2 regions of the Shewanella sp. MR-4 genome follow, and region 2 is predicted to be linked to the other one. Evidence: predicted binding sites of a transcription regulator. Region 2 holds the regulator's gene; the other holds the start of a gene.
The links. Region 2 encodes MetJ, which represses methionine synthesis genes. Its sites were predicted from a motif close to TAGACGTCTAGACGTCTA; they were not measured.

Region 1 (6,783 bases), 170 kb from region 2:
AATCTAGCCCTTAACTATACCCGTGATGCTTGGTTAGCGAGCCTGCGTATCGATAACCTGTTTGATAAAGAGTATGTTAGCTCGGGTTACTACGGTGGCATTTGGGGTGATAGCTATTACTCAGGCCGAGGCCGTGATATTCGCTTTACCTTAGGCTATCGTTTCTAAGCTCGGTTCAATAGTGAATCTTTAAAGCCAGACTCAGTCTGGCTTTATTATTTCTGTTGTTTGGGGATGCGCAGAGAAAAATCTATCTTCTCGGTGTATTCTTTATAGGTTCAGCCTATTTTGAGATGAGTTAAGTCGTTGCTTGTGCTGTAGATCACTGCATATAACGCATTGTCACAATTATTCTACGACTTAGGGCTGAAATTCTTTGTAGTTTGGGTATGATGTGAGCGGTATTCGAATCATCTTATAGCTAATTAACAGGTGTAAAGTGTCTTATGACAGATCTTGAGCAACAGGTTTTTACTCAAGTGAGAGCCATCATAGCGAATGAAGAGCAAGTGATCGGTCGCCGTGGGATCTTAATTCCACTCAAAAAAGCGATCCTAGCCGAAGGCGACATTCGTAATGTGATCGATATTATTTCGAGCGATCCCGCATTAGCTGCCCACATGTTGATGCGCAGTAATTCGGCGCAGGCTTCAGGTGTAGTAAATCCTAAATCTCGCTCCTTAAAAGACGCCCTAATCCGTTTAGGCCAGGTCAATATTTATCGTTATGCCTTCACCTTCTATTTGAAAGAACGCCTCGATGAATTGCCCCAACCCTATAAGAAGTTGGTACAAGGTTATTGGAAACTCACGGAAAATATCGCTACCGATGCGGTCGACAGCCTAGTCGATATGCCGGATGTCGATGTTGACCCCGATGAAGTACAAACCTTGGCGCTGTTTAGTGTATTCGGGCAAATCATTGCCTTAACCGCCTTTGCTTACTTAAATGCCAGCTCTGAGCAATCTTTCCCGTTAAGCGTGATTAAGTCATTGATTGATAATCAGCAGCAGACCTTAACCATCGAAGCCTTTGAGGCTTTAGATCTCGATCAGGATCTGCGCCAAGAGTTTATGATCGCCCACAATCTGCGCCAGACCCGTAATCAAAATTCTCCAGGGTTAATCCTGCGCCGTGTGCTCTCGATGCGCGGTATGTTACTCAACCCGCTCTAAGCACTGCTCATAAAAACAAAGCCTGCAATTGCAGGCTTTTTTATGCTGTTTTGACGGCACTAATTGGATTTTTGCTGACGCGCTAAGCCTTCGCTTGCCACCAGTTGCAGCCAGTTTTGCACTAAGGCCGAGTTCGCGCTGTGGCGGCGATAGGCCCCAAATAGTGGTCGCTTTAAGCCTTCTTGGCCGAGTTTGACTGAAGCTAAACTCAAACCATGTCCCTCATTGATTGACCAGTTGGGCAGGGCGGCGATACCGTCCTTACAGGCGATGCGTTGAAGTAACATCATGGTCAAATCGCAGGTCTTTTGCTCGCCGGCTTCAACGCCTGCGGGTTCTAAAAAGTGGCGATAAATATCTAAACGCGCCAGTGGCACTGGGTAGCTGATAATGGGTAAGCGGGCCAATTGCTTAGGCGTAACATAGGCTTCTTTCGCTAAGGGATGATCCTTGGCAACCACTAACTTCACTTCAAAATCAAACAAATGCTGATAGGCGAGCGAGTGTCCCGGTACGGGATCTGAGGTCAGTACTATATCGAGTTCGCCCATCTCTAAGGCATTGAGCGAATCGAATAGATGACGGCTCGATAGATCTAACTCGGCCTGCGGATGATCTTGCCTAAATTGCTCCATCACTGGCATTAACCAGCGAAAACAGCTGTGGCATTCAATCCCCACTCTGAGCTGATTGGTCTCTGTCTCTAGGCCATTTTTCAGATCCGTTTCCGTTTCTAACACCTTAGGCAGGATCTCTTCGGCGAGGTGCAGTAGCCGTGCGCCTTCTTGAGTAAAGGAGAGGGGTTTGCTTTTACGCACAAAAATGGGCGAATTAATTCGTTGCTCTAACTCCTTAATTTGATGGGAGAGAGCCGATTGAGTGACAAAACGTTTTTTGGCTGCGCCCGCCAAGCTGCCACTTTCCTTCAGTGCCATTAAGGTTCGCAGATGTCTTAGTTCGATCATGATCACTCCAAGTGAATTTCGCTCATGTTGTGCTTGAAATCAATTCGGTTGCTGGCATAGAGACTATCACAATAAACTTCTAGACGTCCAGACGCCCGTTGTGATTTATCCAGACTTAAATGCGAAAAGTTGCCCAGAAACACAATCTGGTGGGTGCTAGTGCCGAATATGGCTTATCTCAAATAAAGGAAGATATGGTATGCAATTAAACAGTCTTGGTTTTCCCCGTATCGGGCGTCGTCGTGAACTGAAATTTGCCCTCGAAAAATACTGGCGTGGTGAGAGCACTCAAGCCGAGCTGCATGAGGTGGCCAAGGAGTTACGTCGTACCCATTGGCAATGGCAAGTCGCCGCTGGGATCGAGCAAGTGCCAGTGGGTGATTTTGCCTTTTACGATCAAGTGTTAACCCTGAGTGCGACCCTAAACGCCATTCCAGATCGTCACCGTGGCGAGGGCGCTATCGATCTTGATACCTTATTCCGCGTTGCCCGTGGCCGTGCGCCAACTGGCACCGATGCGCCAGCCTCGGAAATGACTAAGTATTTCAACACTAACTATCACTACTTAGTGCCAGAACTTAAGCAAGACCAAGTGTTCTCTATCGCCTATGAGCAGTTTTTTGATGAAGTCGCCGAGGCGCAGGCGCTGGGTTATCAAGCCAAGCCCGTGCTGTTAGGCCCTGTGAGTTACTTGTATCTGGCAAAAACCGTGGGTCAGGATTTCGATAAACTCAGCCTATTGCCCAATCTGTTAAAGGCCTATGCCGACATACTTGCGCGTTTTGCCGCGCAGGGCGTGACTTGGGTACAGCTTGAGGAGCCGGTTCTGGCTCTCGAATTAGCCGCCGATTGGCAAGCTGCGATTAGCGAAGCTTATCAAGCGCTTAAAACGGCTCAAGTGAAGATTTTACTCACCAGCTACTATGGCAGCATCAGTCATCATCAGGCGCTGGTTTCCGCGCTGCCGGTGGCGGGTCTGCACCTCGATTTAGTAACAGCCCCTGAACAATTGGCCTTGTTTGCCAATGCCTTAAGACCAGATCAAATTCTGTCGGCGGGTGTAGTTAATGGCCGTAACGTGTGGGCAGCAGAGGTTGACCTGATTGTCGAGCGTATCGGTAGTGTTGCCCGAGACTTAGGAGCGCGCCTATGGATTGGCACCTCCTGTTCACTGCTTCACAGCCCTGTAGATTTAGAGGTGGAGACGACGCTCACGCCGACGCTACGTCAGCAGCTCGCATTTGCTAAGCAAAAGCTGTTGGAGCTGGCTAATGTGCGCCAATTGCTGCTGGCGCCTGAGTCTGTCGCGGCCAAAGAGATAGTTAACACCTGTGTGGCACGCCGTGAGGCTAAGGCTCAGGCGGCGGATGCTAAAGTGATCGCCCGTGTCGCTGCGCTGATCCCAGCCGACTATGAACGTGTGAGCGAATTTACTGAGCGCCAAGCGGTGCAGCAGCGTAAGTATCGTTTGCCATTACTGCCAACGACCACTATTGGCTCATTCCCACAAACGCCTGCTATCCGTGGCTTACGTAGCCGTTGGCGCAAAGGGGAGCTAAGCGATGCTCAATATACCGAGCAGTTGCAGCAAGTGACCCGCGATACCATAGACCGTCAGCTCAAACTCGGTATCGATGTACTAGTTCATGGTGAGGCCGAGCGTAATGACATGGTGGAATACTTCGGCGAGCAGCTTGAAGGCGTGGGCTTTACCAAAAATGGTTGGGTGCAGAGTTATGGTTCTCGCTGCGTTAAGCCGCCGTTGATTTATGGTGATGTGAGCCGCCCTAAGGCTATGACGGTTGAGTGGGCCGAATTCGCCCAAAGCCTGACGGACAAACCCGTCAAAGGCATGCTAACTGGCCCTGTGACGATTCTACATTGGTCGTTTGCCCGTGAAGATATCAGCCGCGATACCATTGCTACCCAATTGGCGCTGGCGATTCGTGATGAAGTGGTGGATTTACAAAATGCAGGCATTGGCATTATCCAAATTGATGAGCCAGCTTTCCGCGAAGGTCTGCCATTAAAGCAAAGCGAGTGGCAAGCTTACTTAGATTGGGCGGTGAATGCTTTTAAACTGAGTGCGGCGGGGGTTGTGGATGAAACCCAAATCCACACCCATATGTGCTACAGCGAGTTTAACGACACGATTGCGGCCATTGCCGCCATGGATGCGGATGTTATCACCATCGAGACCTCGCGTTCACGCATGGAACTGCTCAACGCCTTTGAAGATTTTGAATATCCAAATGAAATTGGCCCAGGCGTTTACGATATCCACTCGCCAAATACCCCAAGTGTTGAGGCCATGGTGCACCTTATCGAAAAAGCGGCGCAAAAAGTGCCTGTGCGCCAACTGTGGGTTAACCCCGATTGCGGCCTTAAGACCCGCACTTGGGATGAGGTAGAACCCGCACTGAAGAACATGGTCGATGCGACCCGCGAACTGCGTCGCCGCCTCGGCTAAGCGCTGTAAAATCTGCAATCTATGCCTCTTTGGCATAGCGTAAAAAAAGGGATACCTTAGGTATCCCTTTTTATTAACGAGTTGTGAGTCATTCAGTCGCTACTTTAGTAATAGTGCCACACTGAATAGGGTCCAATCGTTGATGATGTGTGCGCCTGTAGAGACAAGGATATTTTTTGTTTTCAAGTAGGCGAGTAACAGTATGATTCTCGCTGTACCGATCACAATCAGGCATTGAACCCAATTCCATTGATACGTGGGTAGATGCACCATGCCAAACAATATTGCTGAACCTATCCAAGCGATAATAATGGCGGTTTTGCGTTGGACGCCAAAATGAGTGTGGAGCAACCACATTAAGGCTAAAAATGGAAAGACAGTGATAATCTCTTCACCGAAGAGTTGCGGAATAGTGCGTAAAAAGAATTGCAGTGTTTCCCCTATATCCTGATGACGGAGCATTTCAAACACAGGATTAGCGGTTGCGCCCACAGTGTCTATTACCATCTTACCGATGACTAAAGTGACCACTATGTTGAGAAGGGCAACCAAAAACATCCACCCAACCGCTTTTAAGTCAAGCTTGTCAAAAATTAATCGCCAATGCTCACCAACAATAAGGTAAAACATACAGAGCGGAATACCAGGAAAGAGAATGGTACTTACCCAATCTCGTCCTGGATATGCTCCAAAAGGGTAAGGAGATACCAAGCTAATAAAGCCTAGTATCGCCCCTAAGATTAACAGCGCCCACTGACCAGCGGTTAAGCTTATCGGCTTGCCATTATAAAATGGGAAGTCAGTCATCGCTCTCATACTTTGCTCTTGCTTGCCAGTTAATATCATTTGTTACCCTTTATTTAGTGACTGTAGTCGCTTATTTACGACCACAATCGAAAGCGGGGGAATCCGTGATTGTTTCGTATTTACCATCAAAAGTGACTACCGTGAGACACTTATGCTGTGACTTATTCCACCAGAAGCCCCAGATACGATCTGGACCTTTTTGAGACTTGATGAACTCATAGCCATGGCTTTCCAGTACTCTTTCACCTCCGCTAGCCCTTCCTCCCACAAGATTTTGAATATCATTTGAGTTGTTACTATTGTTGTTTGCATGGTGGCGAACACTGTGATGTCTTGCTTCATCAGTATTCTCGTCATCACAAAACTTATTGTTTTGGTGATTCGCATAGGAGGCGTATTTTCCATCCTTGGTGGTGACAGCAATACAGTTTTGCTTATTTGGATTCCACCAATAGCTGACTTTACTGTGATTAAGCGTTTTGGTGCTGCGGTGGAAATAGCCTAGGTCTTGGAGTTCACTCTCTCCCGAACTAGCACGCAGGCCAACAATGCTATCCAAGCTATTTGAGTGTCTATTGTGCTCATGCCTATCCTGTTCATGTCTATTATCGTGATCGTGCTTATTATCACGACTGTGGTTATTAGATGATGAATGACCACATACCTCTGACGGTTGATTCATAATGGCACTATAACGTCCCTCCTTTGTGGTGACTGCAATACACTGTTCCCTGTCTGCACTCCACCAATAAGTAATAGAGCTGCTCGAGATTTTTACCGTGTTTTTATAGGTATAGCCTCGCTCTTCTAGCTGATGCTCACCACTGCTTGCTCTCATATCGATAAGATCATTTAAGTGTGTGGTTGAAGCTGCTTGAGCTCCGAGTGAGAGTAAGAATAAACCACCGAAGCCTATGTTCTTAAAATGTTTCATTTTCTGGTCCTATGTCATTCCAAAATATTTTGTGAAAACTGATGTACTAGCCTACGGCGGAAAACCTTTGCTTTTGTGCTCACTGGTATATGAGTTTTCAAAAATATCAGGGTTAGTCAGTTTGATTGAATATCTATGCGTAATTATCGATTAATTACCAAATAACTTTAGTCCTTAAAAAACTTTTTTGTAGTTTAATTTCACAAAAATCAGCGTTTGTTCACAATTTGAACTGATTTGTGTAATTTTGAAACAATTTAGCTTGAGCAGTTTAAAAAGTGTACGTATGGTTTGTTTGGTTAGCTATTCAATGAAGGTAATTTATCATGCAAAAACAAACTGGATTTACCCTGATAGAGTTGGTCGTTGTGATCATTATTCTTGGGATCTTAGCTGTTACGGCTGCACCAAAGTTTATAAATCTACAATCCG
Region 2 (6,783 bases):
CGATGATTATGGTGGCCTGCGCCAGCTTAACCGGTGTGTTAGCACTGAGACACTTTATTGTATATGCGGGACAAAGCTATCTAAGTTAGTGTTTTGGTTCAATGCAATATCGATGGGATACATCACCTATCCCCTGCAAGCAAAAAGCACCGATTAACGGTGCTTTTTTATGGGGGCGATTAGCAGGATTTTATTGCGGTAATTATTGCGGCAATAGCTCAATCACAGATTTCACCGTGAGCACTAAGGCGCTGATAGCGCAGAGGGCTAAGGTGGCCATCTTGGTCTTATGCTTATCCACATTCCCCACCAGTTTGCCTGCCACTAAATAGCCTAAAAACACTGATGGCAACAGCATCAGGGATAACCATAAATGCTTGATTTCGAGCAGACCCGTCACCCCAAGAATGACCAGGGCTATGGTCGAGCTGAAGATAAAGAAGGCTGACAATGCGGCGCGAAATTTGGAGGCATCCTTACCCGCCAACAGAATCGCCATCGGCGGACCACCAATGGCGGCGATATTACCGAAGATCCCCGAGACCACGCCCGCGCCAAACAGGGTTGCTTTGTTCACGGGAAGAGTCAATTTATACAGGCTCAGCACCACGGCGACTGCCACAATGCCAGCAATCGCCAGACCAAGAATCGGCTGCGGCGCAAACAGTAGCAGGCTGGCACCGATAAAACCTCCGGGCACTCGACCGATGAGCGCATATTGCAAACCATTGAATTCTAAATGGCCGCGTTCACGCAGCAGGGTGAGTAGGGCGATGGAAAAACCCATCACAATCACAGGGGCGGGCACTAATTCGGGGTCGACAATATACAGCAACGGGCTCGCCACCACGGCAAGGCCAAAGCCAATCAGACTCTGGGTGAGGGCACCTAAAAACACAATCACAGACGCAATGGCGAGCGTTTGTGGATCTATCAAGGAGAACATAGGATTCCATCAAAACAAAATAGGGATCGTTACTCTAACCCATCAAGCAAGATGAGTATTAACGATCCCTAATGATAAGTAGGATATTGGACGCTTAAGCGTTATTCCATATCTTCCCACTCGATCCCCATCTCGTCCATCAACCGTTTCGCTTCGGCGGGAATGCTGTCTGGGCAATCCTTCGATAGATCGGCATCATTAGGCAGAGGCTGGCCGGTGTAGGCATGCAAAAACGCTTCACACAAAAGTTCGCTATTCGTCGCGTGGCGCAGGTTGTTGACCTGACGACGGGTACGTTCATCCGTGAGGACTTTTAGCACTTTGAGCGGAATAGACACAGTAATTTTCTTTACTTGTTCATTCTTCTTGCCATGTTCAGCATAGGGGCTGATGTATTCCCCATTCCATTCAGTCATTGACTCACCTGTTATAACGCTAAATTCGGGGCAGATTTTAAACCCTTACAGATTACAGTCAAATTATTGCTACTATTTCTTAGTGATTGCAAACAGATTTCTTTATGTTTAGACGTCTAAACGTCTTAACGCCTATTGACGATGCCACTGGGCTTAGGTACATTTAGACGTCCAGACATCTCTTTGCGAACTTAGGAGTTCCCGATGACCGCAGGCAAATTAGTGACCGAACGTCAATTAGCCACATTAGCAGTGCGTCAGGGTATCGAAAGCGATACTCAGCATGGCGCGGTGGTGCCGCCAATTTACCTGTCGACTAATTACGCCTTCGATGGTCATAAAAATCCTCGCGAATTTGATTACAGTCGTTCCGGCAATCCTACCCGCAGCATCTTAGGTGATGCCTTAGCTAAGCTGGAAAAGGGCGCAACTGGCGTGGTGACTTGCACTGGCATGGCAGCCATTACCTTAGTCACTACCTTGCTCGGCCCAGATGACTTGCTGGTGGTTCCACACGATTGTTACGGCGGTTCGTACCGTTTATTCACCAACCTCGCGAAAAAAGGCCAATTTAAACTGCTGGTGGTCGATCAAACCGATGCTCAAGCGCTTGAGCAAGCCATCGCCCAGCAACCTAAGATGGTATGGATTGAAACCCCCTCTAACCCTCTGCTGCGAGTCGTCGATATCGAAGCTATCGCCAAGGCGAGCCACGCAGTGGGCGCTTTAGTGGTAGTGGACAACACTTTCCTCTCGCCCATTTTGCAGCAACCGCTGTTACTCGGTGCCGATATCGTTATCCACTCCACCACTAAGTACATCAATGGTCACAGCGATGTGGTGGGCGGCGCGGTGATCGCCAAAGATCCTCAACTCGGTGAGACCTTACATTGGTGGTCGAACACTTTAGGTTTAACTGGGTCTGCCTTCGACAGTTATCAAACCCTGCGGGGTCTGCGTACCTTAGCCGTGCGCATTCGCGAGCACCAAAGCAATGCCCAGCGTATTCTGGACGTGCTGACGAGCAGCCCTGTGGTGAGCAAAGTGTATTACCCAGGACTTGCGGATCACCCCGGCCATGCCATTGCCGCCAAGCAGCAAAAAGGCTTTGGCGCTATGCTGAGTTTTGAGCTTAAGGGCGGCGAGGCCGAAGTGGTCGCCTTTTTAGATGCCTTAAGTTTATTCAGCGTGGCCGAGAGCTTAGGTGGCGTTGAGAGTCTCGTGGCCGTGCCCGCGACTATGACCCATAGGGCGATGGAGCCCCAAGCGCGTTATGAAGCTGGCATTAAAGACACCCTATTACGTTTGTCGGTTGGTATTGAAGATGCCGACGACTTAGTTGCAGATATTCAAGCAGGATTGGCCGCCGTTGCGGCTTGTCAGTAGAGGAATTCGAGATGGCACGTTGTCACTTACATAAATTTGGTGGTTCCAGCTTAGCCGATGCCGATTGTTATCGCCGAGTCGCCCATATTCTGTTAACCCATGGTCATAGTGATGATCTGGTGGTGGTGTCTGCCGCGGGTAAAACCACTAACTTTTTATATAAATTATTGTCCCTGCGCGATAGCAACCAATTATGGCAAGAAGAGTTGCAAGTTCTTATCAGCTATCAGCAAGGCTTGATTGAGCAGCTGTTATCCAATGAGCAAGCGCGGGATCTGCGTGAGCGTTTAACCACGGATAAAGCTCAGTTAATCAGTCTATTATCTTTAGATTCCCGTAACGATTACCAAATTAGCCATGTGGTGAGCTTTGGTGAGCGTTGGTCGGCGCGCTTAATGGCGGCGCTGCTGCGCGAATCGGGTGTGGCCGCAAGTCATGTGGATGCCTGCTCGATTCTCGTGGCCGATGAGGCCGCCGTACCGCAAATTCGCGTGCAAGAATCCCGCGCCAAAGTACAAGCCTTACTGGCCGCGCATCCTAACGAGCGTTTAGTGATCACCGGTTTTATCTGTGCCAACGAGCGTGGCGATACCTTGCTATTGGGTCGCAATGGCTCTGACTTTAGCGCCAGCTTAATTGCTAGCCTTGCCGACATTGAGCGCGTGACCATTTGGACCGACGTTGAAGGGGTATTTAACGCTGATCCGAATAAGATCAACGATGCGAAATTACTCAAGAGCATGTCCCTCGCCGAAGCAGACCGCTTGGCACGTTTAGGTTCGCCTGTTTTGCATTCGCGCACTTTGCAGCCGCTGTTTAACACCGAGGTGAGCCTCGCCGTACGTTCAAGCTACGCCTCCCATACCGACTTTACCCTGATTGCTCCCCACAGCTCCTCGGCGAGTGCGCCTGTGGTGACTAACCTCAATGCCGTGGTGTTATTTGGCTTTAAGATCGCGGGCGATGTGGCCAGTCTGCTCGAGCAATTAGTCGAAGCAGGGTTAACGCCACTGGCCCATTGGGTATCGGCGCATCAACGGCTTGAGCTTGCCTATACCGCTGAAAACCAAAAACAAGTACAAAAATTATTGGATGCGCAGGCCGAAGCCCTCGGCATTAAAGATCTGCAAATTAATACCGAACTCGGTTTAGTGGCGCTTGTGAGTGCCGATGCCGAGCATTATCGCCGCAGCTTTGCCCGTTTACTGAGCCGCGACGCTAAGCCCTTGTTCAGTGGTGACTTAAGTTTGGTGACCTTAGTACCGCAGTCGCAGGTTAATCTGCTGACGCAAAAAGTGCATCGCCGCTGCGCCGGTCCACGCAAACGCATTGGCGTATTGCTGCTGGGTGTTGGCAATATTGGCGAGGCGTGGGTGAAGCTGTTTAAGTCAGTTTCTCCCTCATTAAATCAAGAGCTTGAAGCGCGTGTCGAACTTGTCGGTTTGGTGAGTTCCAGCAAAGCCCTGATCAAGTCTACGGCTGTGGATTTGGAAAACTGGCAGCAGGAATTCGATGCCGAGGCAACACCTTGGCAATATGAGCACTTATTCGAACAATTAGAACAACTTAACTGCGATGAACTGATTGCATTAGATATCAGTGCCAGCGCCAGTTTGACCCTACAATACCCAGAGTTTTTTGAGCGTGGCATCCATATGGTCAGCGCGAACAAGCTTGCGGGTTCTGGCCCGCTGCCGTTCTACCGCGAGCTGAAGGAGCAACTCGGTTATCGCCGTCTATTCTGGCGCTATAACGCCAGCTGCGGCGCTGGTTTACCTATCCAGCACGCCTTAAACGATTTGCGTAACAGCGGCGATACGGTTGAGGCCGTCGGCGGGATTTTCTCTGGTACCCTGTGTTGGTTATTCGAGAAATACGATACCAGCAAACCCTTCTCGGAATTAGTGGTTGAAGCGCGTGGCCTAGGGATTACCGAACCCGATCCCCGCGACGATCTTTCTGGCCGCGACATGCAGCGCAAGCTGCTGATTTTGGCCCGTGAAATCGGTCTGGAAATCGAGCTTGAGGATATTGAACTGCGCTCCCTAGTGCCGGCCCATTTAGCGGATATTCCACTGGAGCAATTCCTTGCCCGTATCGCTGAGCTGGATGATGAATTGCAGCAACAATACGGCGCTGCGGCGGAGCAAAACAAGGTACTGAGATATGTCGCCTCCTTGGACAATAGCGACGCGGCCCTGAAAGCTGAGGTGGGATTACAGTGGATTGATGCGAATCATCCCTACGCTAACCTCACGCCTGGGGACAATGTGTTTGTGATCCGCTCTGCTTTCTATCAAGGTAATCCTTTGATTATCCGTGGACCGGGTGCGGGGCGTGAAGTGACTGCCGCAGCGGTGCAATCGGATCTGACGCAGATCTGTCGCGATCTGCTGCAAGAGTAGTCATAAACCTAGACACTTGAAGAACTTAACCCCCGTATCTTCAAGCCGATTCGACCAATATTCATAGACGTAAAGGACTCATTCGAGTCCTTTTTTTATTGGCGAAGATCAGGACTAAAATCAAGGTGGTCAACGAGGGATAAGAAAATGCCAAAAAGGGGGATTTTTTGGCTTGACTTAACGGCCAGTTTCTCTAGTATATGGACATATAGACGTCCAAACGTCCATATGGATTAAATTACTGCATTTATAAGTCGTACCAGCGCGATGGAGCGTCGCACTCGGGCGGTTGAGGAAATACACATGGCTTTTCATCACGCACAACATTCACATTCGCTAAACCAAAGTTTGTCTGAACTTAATGGCGATATTAATGTTTCTTTTGAGTTTTTCCCGCCATCAACCCCCGAAATGGAACAGATCCTGTGGAACTCTATCCGCCGTTTAGAGCCGCTGAATCCAAAGTTTGTTTCAGTGACCTATGGTGCCAACTCGGGCGTGCGTGACCGCACCCATGGTGTGATTGAACGTATTCAAAAAGAAACCAATCTGGTTGCCGCGCCGCATTTAACCTTAGTGGATGCCAGCGACGAAGAATTGTTAGATCTGGCGAAGCATTACTGGAAATCGGGGATCCGCGACATAGTGGCACTGCGTGGCGATTTACCAGCGGGCAGCCCGAAACCAACTCGCTTTGCGGCGGATTTAGTGCGCTTACTGCGCTCAGTGGCCGACTTTGATATTTCGGTCGCCGCTTACCCAGAAGTGCATCCAGATGCGGCTAATGCTCAGGCCGATTTGATTAACCTTAAGCGTAAAATCGATGCCGGTGCGAGCCGTGCTATTACCCAGTTTTTCTTCGATGTTGAATCTTACCTGCGTTTTCGCGACCGCTGCGTTGCGGCGGGAATTGATGTCGAAATCGTCCCCGGCATTTTACCCGTGACTAACTTTACCCAGTTAAAACGCTTCGCGGGCATGACCAATGTGAGCCTACCGAGCTGGCTGCATAAGCAGTTCGATGGCCTAGAGAATGATGCGGGCACGCGTCAGCTGGTGGGGGCTAACGTGGCGATCGATATGGTCAAAGTCCTATCCCGTGAAGGGGTGAAGGATTTCCACTTCTACACCCTCAACCGCGCCGAGCTGACCTATGCGATTTGCCATACCTTAGGGGTTCGCCCAAAGGCGGTATAACGCAGTAAACATCCATAAAAAACGCCGCTATTTAGCGGCGTTTTGCTTTTGGCTAGTGACTAATTCCTAAATCTTAAATTGGGACAGCAGAGTCGTTAAGCGCATCGAAAGCTGCGCGAGTTCATCCCCCGCCCGTGCGGTTTGCATTGAAGTTGCATTCGGAAAAATTGTTTTTAATCTCATAGGTTAACGAGATTAATGTCACCATCTTCTGCGTCTATTTCCCCCACACAAAGTGATATTACTACCGCCGTTTCATACCGTTTTGGGATTTCGTGGCAGCGTGCACAGATCTTTTTTTTTTGTGGCGAATATTTACTTAGCTTGCTAACTAAGTATAATGCTTAGCAGGCTAAGTAAATGAGTAAGCATGATGCAGAAAGAATTAGAGCGATTAAAGGAGTTATCCCTGGCGGAACATTTGGGCCGCTTG

Region 1: the regulator MetJ is predicted to act here: its motif matches at 2,213-2,230, upstream of metE (5-methyltetrahydropteroyltriglutamate--homocysteine S-methyltransferase).

Annotation. Positions count from the first base shown of each region.
Region 1 covers NC_008321.1:3,935,443-3,942,225, reverse strand. The annotation lists gene SHEWMR4_RS17270 (TonB-dependent receptor) at 1-168, shown strand, start outside; gene SHEWMR4_RS17265 (HDOD domain-containing protein) at 447-1,175, shown strand; gene SHEWMR4_RS17260 (LysR family transcriptional regulator) at 1,235-2,140, opposite strand; gene metE (5-methyltetrahydropteroyltriglutamate--homocysteine S-methyltransferase) at 2,340-4,610, shown strand; gene SHEWMR4_RS17250 (CPBP family intramembrane glutamic endopeptidase) at 4,710-5,456, opposite strand; gene SHEWMR4_RS17245 (hypothetical protein) at 5,488-6,351, opposite strand; gene SHEWMR4_RS17240 (type II secretion system protein) at 6,678-6,783, shown strand, end outside.
Region 2 covers NC_008321.1:4,107,838-4,114,620, reverse strand. The annotation lists gene nrfD (NrfD/PsrC family molybdoenzyme membrane anchor subunit) at 1-89, shown strand, start outside; gene SHEWMR4_RS17970 (sulfite exporter TauE/SafE family protein) at 203-946, opposite strand; gene metJ (met regulon transcriptional regulator MetJ) at 1,048-1,362, opposite strand; gene metB (cystathionine gamma-synthase) at 1,585-2,748, shown strand; gene SHEWMR4_RS17955 (bifunctional aspartate kinase/homoserine dehydrogenase II) at 2,760-5,153, shown strand; gene metF (methylenetetrahydrofolate reductase) at 5,457-6,350, shown strand; gene slyA (transcriptional regulator SlyA) at 6,724-6,783, shown strand, end outside.